Regions from separate parts of the Arthrobacter sp. MDT1-48-3 genome, predicted to be linked through region 2. Evidence: riboswitches for the same ligand, from Rfam matches in the RefSeq annotation. Region 2 holds a riboswitch; each other region holds the start of a gene.
The links. A riboswitch is a leader RNA that binds a small molecule or an ion and turns the genes downstream of it on or off. The one in region 2 is predicted to bind cyclic di-AMP.

Region 1 (3,266 bases), on a different contig from region 2:
GCTCCGGACCTTGGACGGACCGGCGCCGAACCGGCCGTCCGACGGCAGGAGGTGCTCGGGGATGCGGGGCAGTTCGGTCATGGGTGCTCCAGCTGTTTCGGCGGCGGGTATCGCCCTCATTCTGCCCGAGGAGCCGGTGGCGCTCCATTTGTTAACGCCGCACGCGGAGGATGCGGCGGGGACGCCGTCGCCGTCCCCGTCGATTGCCGGGGGAATCGCACCATGGGTTAACCTTGGGAGGCGTGGGGCGGAACAGGTCGTGGCGGCCGTGGACCCCCACCGGCGTGAGGCATCCCAGCCGCGCACCCGCACCGCACCAAGGAGCTGACCCGCATGACGGACCTCATCGACACCACCGAGATGTACCTGCGGACCATCCTTGAACTCGAGGAAGAGAACATCGTCGCCCTGCGGGCGCGCATCGCCGAACGGCTGCGCCACTCGGGACCCACGGTCTCCCAGACCATCGGCCGCATGGAGCGTGACGGACTGGTGGTCGTCTCGGGTGACCGGCACCTCGAGCTCACCGAGCTGGGACGGCACCGGGCCACCGGGGTCATGAGGAAGCACCGCCTCGCGGAACGCCTCCTGAGCGACGTCATCGGGCTCGACTGGGCCTACGTGCACGACGAGGCCTGCCGCTGGGAGCACGTGATGAGCGAACGCGTCGAGCGCAGGCTCTACGAACTCCTGGGCAAGCCCTCCGAGTCGCCCTACGGGAATCCCATCCCCGGCCTCGAGGCCATCGGCGGCGTCCAGTCCGAACTCTTCACCGACGGCGTGGTCACCCTGCTCTCCGCCATGGGCACCTACTCGCCCGAGAAGCCGGTCACGCTGGTGCGCCTGGCCGAGCCGATCCAGGTCGACCCGGAACTCCTGACCCAGCTCGACGAGGGCGGCCTGCGGCCGGGTGCACGCCTCAGCCTGGAGTCGGTGGGCGGGTACGTCTCCGTCCGCGTCCCCGGGGTGGAAGGTGCGCTCGAGCTGCCTCCGGAGGTCGCCTCGCACGTGTTCGTCTCCGTCGCATCCTGAGTCCGGCACGGCTCCGTCATCAATAACACACCATTCCGTGACCGTAACGTGACATACCGCGATATCTGAGGTAGCCTCCATCTTGTGCCAAATTCGCTCTAGATCCGGCACCCTCCTGCAAATCGCCTAGCTCTGCCATTGCCGGAGGTCCGTCCGCACCATCGCATGGCAGAGGCGGGGGAACCAATTTTCGGGTTTCTGTTCCAGAAATCCTTGGGGTTAAGTCGCTGTTTCCGCAGCGGCCGGGTGACTCCCATCCGAATCCGACAGCTCACCTCGCAGGCGTTGGGAGAGGCAATCCAACGTGTCCAAAAGCTCTTCGCCGGGCCGCCACCGCGCGCCCCGGGACGTCAGTCCGCTGACGGCCCTGTCCACAGCAGCAGCATCCAGTGCCGGATCGGTCGGCCGCCAGGCAGCCGTCATCGTCGCGGCGTCGGGCCTGGTCCTGACCGCGGGACTGCCCGCCCAGGGTGCAACCGCCCCCGAGCGTGAAGTCCAGTCCTCCGCAGCGTTGACCGTGAGCCGCGTCGTGTCGGCCGAGGTCACCGTGCCGGCCACCGCGACGGTCTCCTTCGACCGCGTGGCCGTCGATGTCACTCCTGCTCCCGAGGTCGTCGAGCCGCCGGCTCCCGTCGTCGAGGCCGAGCCCGCCGTCGTCGTCGAGGCTCCCGCCGCGGTCGTGGCGCCCGCTGCTCCCGTCGAGGTCGCTGCTGTCGAGGCCGCTCCCGCCGCGGCCGCTCCTGTCGAGGCCGCTCCCGTCGCACCCGCCGCCGTGGCGCCCGCACCGGTCGCCGTCGCCGAGCCCGTCGTCGCACCGGCACCCGCGCCTGTCCAGTCCTCCGGTGTCGCTGCCGGACTGGTCGCCTCTGCCTACGGCCAGATCGGCGTCGCCCAGGACTGCACCGCGATGGTCGAGACCGCCCTGCGCTCCGTCGGCAAGTCCGTCGGCGATCTCGCACCCGGCCAGTTCTTCCAGTTCGGCGACGTCGTCGGCTCCCCCGCTGCGGGTGACCTGGTCATCACGGCGGGCCACGTCGCGATCTACGTCGGTAACGGCCAGGTCATCAGCGGTGGCCTCAACGGCATGAACACCGGCCTCCACAACCTCTCAGACCTTCCCGGCGCCGGCTTCGTCCGCGTCCGCTAGAACCCCTTCGGAGAAACCACCATGTCTTCACGCGCCATCATCGCCCGCCACCGCAGCGAAACCCAGGACACCGCCGGCCTCTCGGCCCTCGCCAAGGCCGTCACCACCGGCGGCATGGGCCGCCAGGCCGCCGTCATCGCCGCGGCCTCCGGCCTCGTCCTGACGAGCGGGGTCGCAGCCAACGCCGCGGACCTGCAGCCGCAGCGTGACGCCGCAGCGTCCAGCGTCACGGTCACCTCGGCCCGCGCGGCCGTCGTCGCCTCGTCCGAGACCGCCGTCGCCTTCAACATGACCCCGGTCAAGGTCACCGCCAAGCCGGTCGTCGTCGAGGCGCCCGTCGCCGAGCCCGCCCCGGTCGTCGAGGCACCCGTCGCCGAGGCTCCGGCACCCGTCGTCGTCGAGGCACCCGTCGCCGAGGCTCCGGCACCCGTCGTCGTCGAGGCGCCGGTCGCACCGGCTCCCGTCGCCGCGGCCGTCGCGGCCCCCGTCGCACAGGCCGCCCCGGTCGCCCCGGCTCCTGCTCCCGCCCCGGCTCCTGCTCCCGCCCCGGCCGCCTCCTCCGGAGTCGCGGCGACCATCGCCGCCGCGGCCCAGGGCCAGCTCGGCGTCATGCAGGACTGCACGCGCCTGGTCAGCAACTCGCTCGCCGCCGCGGGCATCAACTTCCACGGCTGGCCGGCAGGCTACCTCTCCCTCGGCCGCACGGTGGGCGCAGGCGAGGCCATCCCGGGTGACCTCATCTACTACGCCGACGGCGGCATGGGCATGGCCCACATCGCTGTCTACATCGGTGGCGGCCAGGCCGTCCACGGTGGCTTCAACGGCAACACCACGGTGATCGCACCGGCAGAGCTCGGCTCGGGCGGCGTCTACATCCGCGTCGGCGGCTGATCACCCCAGCGACTCACGATCGAGGAACCGGCACGGACGTGCCGGTTCCTCTGTCGTTGGGCGGCGGTAGCCCGACGCCGTGCGGCGCGTCAACCCGTCCCCGCGCCGGTTCGCCGCACGCCGGTCTCCGGCTTACCCTTGCAGTGTCAATCCGAAGCTCTTCTCCCGTACCCCGGGATGGCAACCGGTTGCGGGG
Region 2 (3,266 bases):
CGGGACGACGCCCGACGGCGAACCGCACGACGCGCCCGCAGCGCCCCCCGGACCCTGAGTGCCTGAACTGCCCGAGGTCGAGGTGGTACGGCGTGGGCTGGCGCGCTGGGTCACGGGCCGCACCGTCGAGGCCGTCGAGGTGGTGGACCCGCGGTCGCTGCGACGCCACGTCGCAGGCGTCGAGGACTTCCGCGGCAACGTCACCGGAGCACGCGTCACGGACGTGGTGCGGCGCGGGAAGTTCCTCTGGATGACCCTCCAGGACCCGGACGCCCCCCGTGACGTCCCGCACGTCGCACTGATGGCGCACCTCGGCATGAGCGGTCAGCTGCTCATCGAGGAGCCGGAGGCCCCCCTCGAGAAACACCTGAAGGTACGCCTTCGGCTCTCCACCGCCGTCGACGACGAGGGTGCCCCGCTCCCCGCCGACCTCCGGTTCGTCGACCAGAGGATCTTCGGGGGCATGTTCGTCGCCGATCTCGAGCCCACCGCCGACGGCGCGCCGGGTGGTCGCGGAGACACGGATCTGCCTCTCATCCCGCACCAGGCCGCGCACATCGCGCGTGACCCGCTCGATCCCGCGTTCTCCGTCGAATCCTTCCACCGGCGTCTCCGCGAGCGGAGGACGGGCCTCAAGCGTGCCCTCCTCGACCAGGGCCTCATCTCGGGGATCGGCAACATCTACGCGGACGAGGCGCTGTGGGCGGCGAGACTCCACTACGCGCGCCCCACGGACACTCTGCGCCGTCCCGACACCCTCCGTATCGTCGAGGCGGTCACCACGGTCATGACCCGGGCCATGGACGCCGGTGGCACGAGTTTCGACGCGCTGTACGTCAACGTCAACGGCGCGTCGGGCTACTTCGCCCGCGACCTCGAAGCCTACGGCCGTGCCGGGCAACCGTGCCGTCGCTGCGCAGCCGAAGGGCGCTCGACCCTCATCCGGCGCGAAGCCTTCATGAACAGGTCATCGTCCCTCTGCCCGTACTGCCAGCCGAGGCCGCGGAACGCTCGGGCCTAGTCGGCGCGGGGGGATTATGGCACCGTCGGCGCCGTAACCCAAACGTGACAACCGGAAGCTCAACGGGTACCGTTGACCCCGCGCCCGCTCCACAACGGAGGGGCGCCCCTCCTCACTCTGCCTAACCCTGTCGATGAGGACGGACCGTTCGCACTACACATTCGACAGGGGCGGGGGAACCGATAGCGGACTCAGTCCTGAGTCCTAGGGGTAAAGACGCGCGTCGACCAGCGCATGTTCGCTGGAACGAGAACAGCACGTCCGGATGTCCCATCCGAACCCGACAGCTAACTTCGCAGGCATTGGGAAAGGCATGATCATGTCCAAGAGCACTTCAGCGCGCCACCGGGCCGTCCCCACGCGCACCAACCCCCTTCTCACCGCCTCCCGCGCGATCTCCGCGAGTGCCTCGGTGGCCGGCAAGCCCGCCGCCGTCGTCGTCGCAGCATCCGGGATCATGTTCGGCGCAGCGCTCCCCGCGAGTGCCGCAGGCGAGATCACCCTGCAGGCCGCACCCGAGCAGGTCGCGGCGTCCACCGTCGCGGCGGGCACCTACACCGTCCAGGCCGGCGACACGCTGGGCAGCATCGCTGCCTCGCACGGCGTCAGCCTCGACACGCTGTTCACGGCCAACGGACTCGGCTACAGCTCGGTCATCTACCCGGGTCAGGCCCTCGCGCTCACCGGCACTGCCGCTCCCCAGCAGTACTCCGCCCAGTCCGCAACGATCGTCGCTGCCCCCGCAGCTATCGCGGCACCGGCACCCGTGGCGGCACCCGCACCCGTGGCAGCACCCGCGGTCTTCTCGGGGAACACCACCGGACTCAGCACGCAGTCCGCCTCGATCAGCCCCGCCGGCGGAGGCATCGTCGGCACGGCCATGCAGGGCATCGGCTCGGGCTACGTGTACGGCGGAACCTCGTTCGGCGGCTGGGACTGCTCCGGCTTCGTGCAGTGGGTCTACGCGCAGAACGGCATCAGCCTGCCGCGCACCACCTGGTCGCAGTTCGCTGCTCTCACCCCCACCAGCAACCCGCAGCCGGGCGACCTGGTGAGCCAGAACGGTGGAAGCCACGTCGGTATCTACCTCGGCAACGGCCAGATGGTCAGCGCCCTGAACCCCTCGCAGGGCACGCTGGTGCACTCGGTCAACGCCATGTCGGTGGACGGGTACTACACCCGCTAGGAATCGCGACCGGCGTCAGCCGGTCGTCCCAGGTACAGGTACGCAGAAGGGCGGGATGCGGGGCATCCCGCCCTTCCGCGTACCCGGCGAGAGGCCGTGGCGGCGCGTTCCCGCCCGGCCCGCGTCCTCAGCCGCCGTAGTGCGCCGCGAGGCGCTGGAACCCTTGGTCGATGCTGACCCCCGGCGTCCAGTCGAGCACGGCCCGGGTCCGCCGCTGGTCGAACCAGTGTGCGGTGGACAGCTGTTCGGCCAGGAAGCGGGTCATGGGCGGCTCCTCGGCGCGGCCGAGCGCCAGCCAGGCGCGTTCGATGACCGTCCCCGCCGCCCGTGCTACCGATCCGGGCACCGACCATGCCGGTGGGCGGACGCCGGCGGCGCGGCAGATCCCTGCGAGCAGCTCCGCGATGGGCCGCGGCTCACCGTTGGTCACGACGAAGGCCTGGCCCTGCGCCTCGCCGATACGGGCGAGGCAGGCGACGATCGCCGACGCCGCGTTGTCCACGTAGGTGGTGTCGATCAGTGCGGTGCCACCGTCGAGCAGCGGCAGCCGTCCCCGCCGGGCCCGGTCGACGACGCGCTCGACGAGCTGCGTGTCACCGGGTCCCCAGACGATGTGCGGGCGCACCGCGGCGACGCGGAACGACGCCGTGGAGCGTCGCAGCGCCAGCACCTCCGCCGCGGCCTTGGTCCGGGCGTAGTCGCCTCGTGCGGTCCCCGGGTCCGCGGGACCGGCGGACGCGCCGACCAGGGACGTGCCGTCGTGCGCCACGGAGGGCGAGGAGACGTGGACGACGTCGGGGATGCCGGCGCGCCGGGCGGCATCGAGCAGGCGCCGGGTCCCGTCCACGTTGGTCCTGTCGAAGTCGGCGGCGCGGCCGGTGAAGGAGACCTTCGCCGCGAGGTGGATCACGGCGTCGCACCCCCGGACCGCGGCGGTCACCGCCGCGTCGTCCTCGATGGAGCCCAGGACGTCGGCGGCACCGACGACACCCGACGGGCGGCGCTGGAAGCACCGAACGTCGTGGCCGTCGGCGAGGAGCTGTCCGGCGACCGCGCGGC
Region 3 (3,266 bases), on a different contig from region 2:
TCCGCGTGCTGGGCACCGTCGGCGAGGCGGTCAATCCCGAGGCGTGGCGCTGGTTCCGGAGGAACCTCGGCCGCGACGAGGTTCCCGTCGTCGACACCTGGTGGCAGTCCGAGACCGGAGCCACCGTCCTCTCCCCCAGCCCCGGGGACACCGACTTCAAGCCCGGATGCGCCGCTCGCGCCCTTCCCGGGGTCAGCACGCGCATCGTCGACGACGAGGGCCGACCGGTGCCTCCCGGCGTGCAGGGCCTGATCGTGGTGGATCGCCACGGCCCGGCCATGGCACGCACCGTCTGGGGAGATCCCCAGCGCTACCTCGATTCCTACTGGCGGAAGTTCGCCGCGCAGGGCTGGTTCCTGGCGGGCGACGGCGCGCGGTACGACGACGACGGCGACACCTGGATCCTCGGGCGCGTGGACGACGTCATCAACGTGTCGGGCCACCGGCTGTCCACCATCGAGATCGAGTCGGCGCTGGTGGCCCACCCCCTGGTGACGGAGGCCGGCGTCTGCCCCGTGACGGATCCGCTGACGGGCCACGCGATCGCCGCGTTCGTGGTGCTCTCGGCAGGGGCGGACGCATCCGGCGACGTCACCGCGGCCCTGCGCTCGCACGTGGCGGGCGCCATCGGACCCATCGCCCGTCCCTCGTCCGTCGTCGTCGTCCCCGACGTGCCCAAGACACGCTCCGGGAAGATCATGCGGCGCCTGCTCACCCAGCTCCATGAAGGCACGGCCCTCGGGGATACGACGTCCCTGCAGAACGAGGGCTGCATCCCCGGCATCCAGGCCGCCCTGGCGGCGCGGGGCTGAGTCCCCACGCCGGTCGGCGCCTCTGTCGGGCGTTAAAGAAAGGAAGCGGCAGGGCCCCGTCCAAGCACCTGCCGCTTCCCGCGTGTGGTCCGTCGGGTTGCTAGCCGGCAACCCGGACGAAGGATGCTCCCGGCAGGTCCGAGAGGGGGTGCTGCATGGTGAGGTTCGACCCGTTCATGCCGCTGCTGATGACCTGGCCGCCGCCGACATAGATGGCCACGTGGCCCGCCGTGATGACGATGTCGCCGGCAGCAGGGGTGGCCACCGTGGAACCGAACTGGAAGAACTGCGAGGGACCGAGGTCTCCCACGGAGATACCCGCTGCCCGCAGGGCGTTCTCGACCAGTACGGTGCAGTCCTGGATCGCGCCGGCCTGCAGCTGCGCCTGGGCGGACGCCACAAGGGTGCCGGCGACGCCGCTGGATGCCACCGGCGTGATGTCTGCCGAGGCGAGGTACATGCCCGAGCCGGGGGCGGTCGACACAGCCGGCGCCGGGGCGACGACGGCTGCCGGCTGGACCTCCGCCGCGGGAGCGACGACGGCTGCCTGCTGGACCTCGGCGGCGGGAGCGACGGCCACGGGGACCGACACGGCCTGGGCCGGAGCCTGCGCCGCACCGCTCGCGGGGATCACCACGGTGTCGCCGGGGAAGATGATCGAGGCGAGGGAGAGCCCGTTGGCGGCGAGGACGGCAGTCAGGTCGGCGCCGTAGGTCGCTGCGATGCCACCGAGGGTGTCACCGGCGACGACGGTGTGGGTCGCATCGGCTGCGGGAGCGACCGCTGCGGGAGCGACTGCTGCGGCGGGCGCCGCTGCGGGTGCTGCGACGGCTGCGGGGGCGGTCGAACCCTGCTCGGTGTAGGAGCCGGCGTGCGCGGTGCCGACAGCGCTGAGCGCGAGGCCCGAGGTGATGGCGACGACGGCGACGGGGCGGCCGACGGTGGTGGCGTGCGCCTTGGCTGCCTGCGACAGTCCCTGCATCGCGAGGTTGCCGTCGACTGCGGCACGGTGGCGCGCAGGGGAAATCTTTCGGAACATGGATGAATACCTCTCCCATGCCTGCGGGGTGAGCTGTCGGGTTCGGATGGGAGTCACCCGGCCGCGGCCAGCGCCGTATTCGGCGATGTTCAGCGACTTAACCCCGAGGACGCCGGCAGGAGGGCCGCACGCCCGGTGGAACTGTGGTTCCCCCGTCCCCGCCTCGGTGTTTGCGAACGAATCCCGATCGGCGGCAGGGCTCGGCAATCCGTCCGGGAGCGCCTCACTCCGGCGGAGGCACCCGATGACGATACCCAGTGCTCCTCCGGTTTGTCACATTTCCGTAACGGCGCGTACCCTACGCGCCGTTACGGAACGACCACCAGCGACGCACGGCGGCGAGCGTGCCACCCGCGCTGAACGCGAGCAGGACGATCTGCTGCAGGTAGAACCAGCGGCTCTCGACCGCACCTGTGCCGCCCGCGCCCAGCGCGATGCTGGTGGCTAGGGTGACGGTCAGCACGAGACCCACCCAGGAGAGCGTGCTCCAGAGCATCCGTTCCCGCAGGCGGCCCGCAGATTTCCAGCTGTCCATCCCCTCAGCGTAGGCGTCCGGAGAGCATGCGCGGCCCACGGACCGCGCACGCTCTCCGGTCCGCTACGGCCGTACGCGCGCGCTGGCGTTCGCGATCAGGTCCAGCGCCTGCTCGGGGAACCAGGCACCGGCCGCAGGATCCACGCGGCCCCACTCCGGGTCCACGCCCCCGTTGTCCGTCAGGCCGCGGCTGCACTCCCCGTCGGACTCTCCCGGGACCTTGATCCAGAGGAAGGCGTCGGCGAGTTCGTTGCCCGTGTCGGAGGTCGGGAGGTAGCCGAGTCCGCGGCCCGGAGGATTGCACCAGACCTGGGGATCCGGGTAGGCGCCCGACGGGACCCAGGGGCCCCGTCCGTTGCGGCTCGTGTCGATCACGAAGTGTGCGAGCTCGTCCGACGACGGTGCGTTCGGAGCACCGGCGACATGCTGCGCGTACCACGCGTCCGTCAGCCCCCAGGTGGAGAAATCGGCCGGCGAGGCCGGGTAGTACTGGCTGGCGCAGGATCCGTAGGCCCCGGGGTCGATCTCGGTGGCGTAGTGGATGCACTGCGACACCCAGCTGCCGAACTTCAGCTGCCGCTCGGTGAGCTCGTAGTTGGAGACGTTGAGGAAGAAGCCGTCGGCCTTCTGTACGCCGGCCTTCACGAGCCGGCTCGAGATCTCGCCCGTACCGAGCCAGGCGCTGTGGGTGCCGTCGAGGTAGACCTTGGTGTCGGGCAGTGCCTTGAGGCGGTCCACCGCGTAGTTGAGCATCTCGAAGCGTTCCGCTGCAGCGCTCGCGGCGTCCGCCTCTGCCGGCTGGCACCACTCGAGGGCGCCGTCGAGCCCGCGGTACCAGGGGATGATGCCGAGGCCGTCCGGTTCGAGGATCACCATCGCC

Region 1: another riboswitch for cyclic di-AMP. It lies ahead of ACX80L_RS16805 (NlpC/P60 family protein); the one in region 2 lies ahead of ACX80L_RS12830 (C40 family peptidase).
Region 3: another riboswitch for cyclic di-AMP. It lies ahead of ACX80L_RS09130 (LysM peptidoglycan-binding domain-containing protein); the one in region 2 lies ahead of ACX80L_RS12830 (C40 family peptidase).

The regions. Positions count from the first base shown of each region.
Region 1 covers NZ_JBTNDL010000012.1:21,862-25,127, reverse strand. The annotation lists gene serC (phosphoserine transaminase) at 1-81, opposite strand, end outside; gene ACX80L_RS16810 (metal-dependent transcriptional regulator) at 334-1,032, shown strand; cyclic di-AMP (ydaO/yuaA leader) riboswitch at 1,162-1,331, shown strand; gene ACX80L_RS16805 (NlpC/P60 family protein) at 1,337-2,179, shown strand; gene ACX80L_RS16800 (NlpC/P60 family protein) at 2,201-3,070, shown strand.
Region 2 covers NZ_JBTNDL010000005.1:172,306-175,571, reverse strand. The annotation lists gene rnc (ribonuclease III) at 1-58, shown strand, start outside; gene mutM (bifunctional DNA-formamidopyrimidine glycosylase/DNA-(apurinic or apyrimidinic site) lyase) at 59-1,021, shown strand; cyclic di-AMP (ydaO/yuaA leader) riboswitch at 1,154-1,338, shown strand; gene ACX80L_RS12830 (C40 family peptidase) at 1,341-2,207, shown strand; gene ACX80L_RS12825 (NAD-dependent epimerase/dehydratase family protein) at 2,335-3,266, opposite strand, start outside.
Region 3 covers NZ_JBTNDL010000003.1:301,657-304,922, reverse strand. The annotation lists gene acs (acetate--CoA ligase) at 1-812, shown strand, start outside; gene ACX80L_RS09130 (LysM peptidoglycan-binding domain-containing protein) at 913-1,851, opposite strand; cyclic di-AMP (ydaO/yuaA leader) riboswitch at 1,855-2,036, opposite strand; gene ACX80L_RS09125 (hypothetical protein) at 2,150-2,386, opposite strand; gene ACX80L_RS09120 (glycoside hydrolase family 6 protein) at 2,450-3,266, opposite strand, start outside.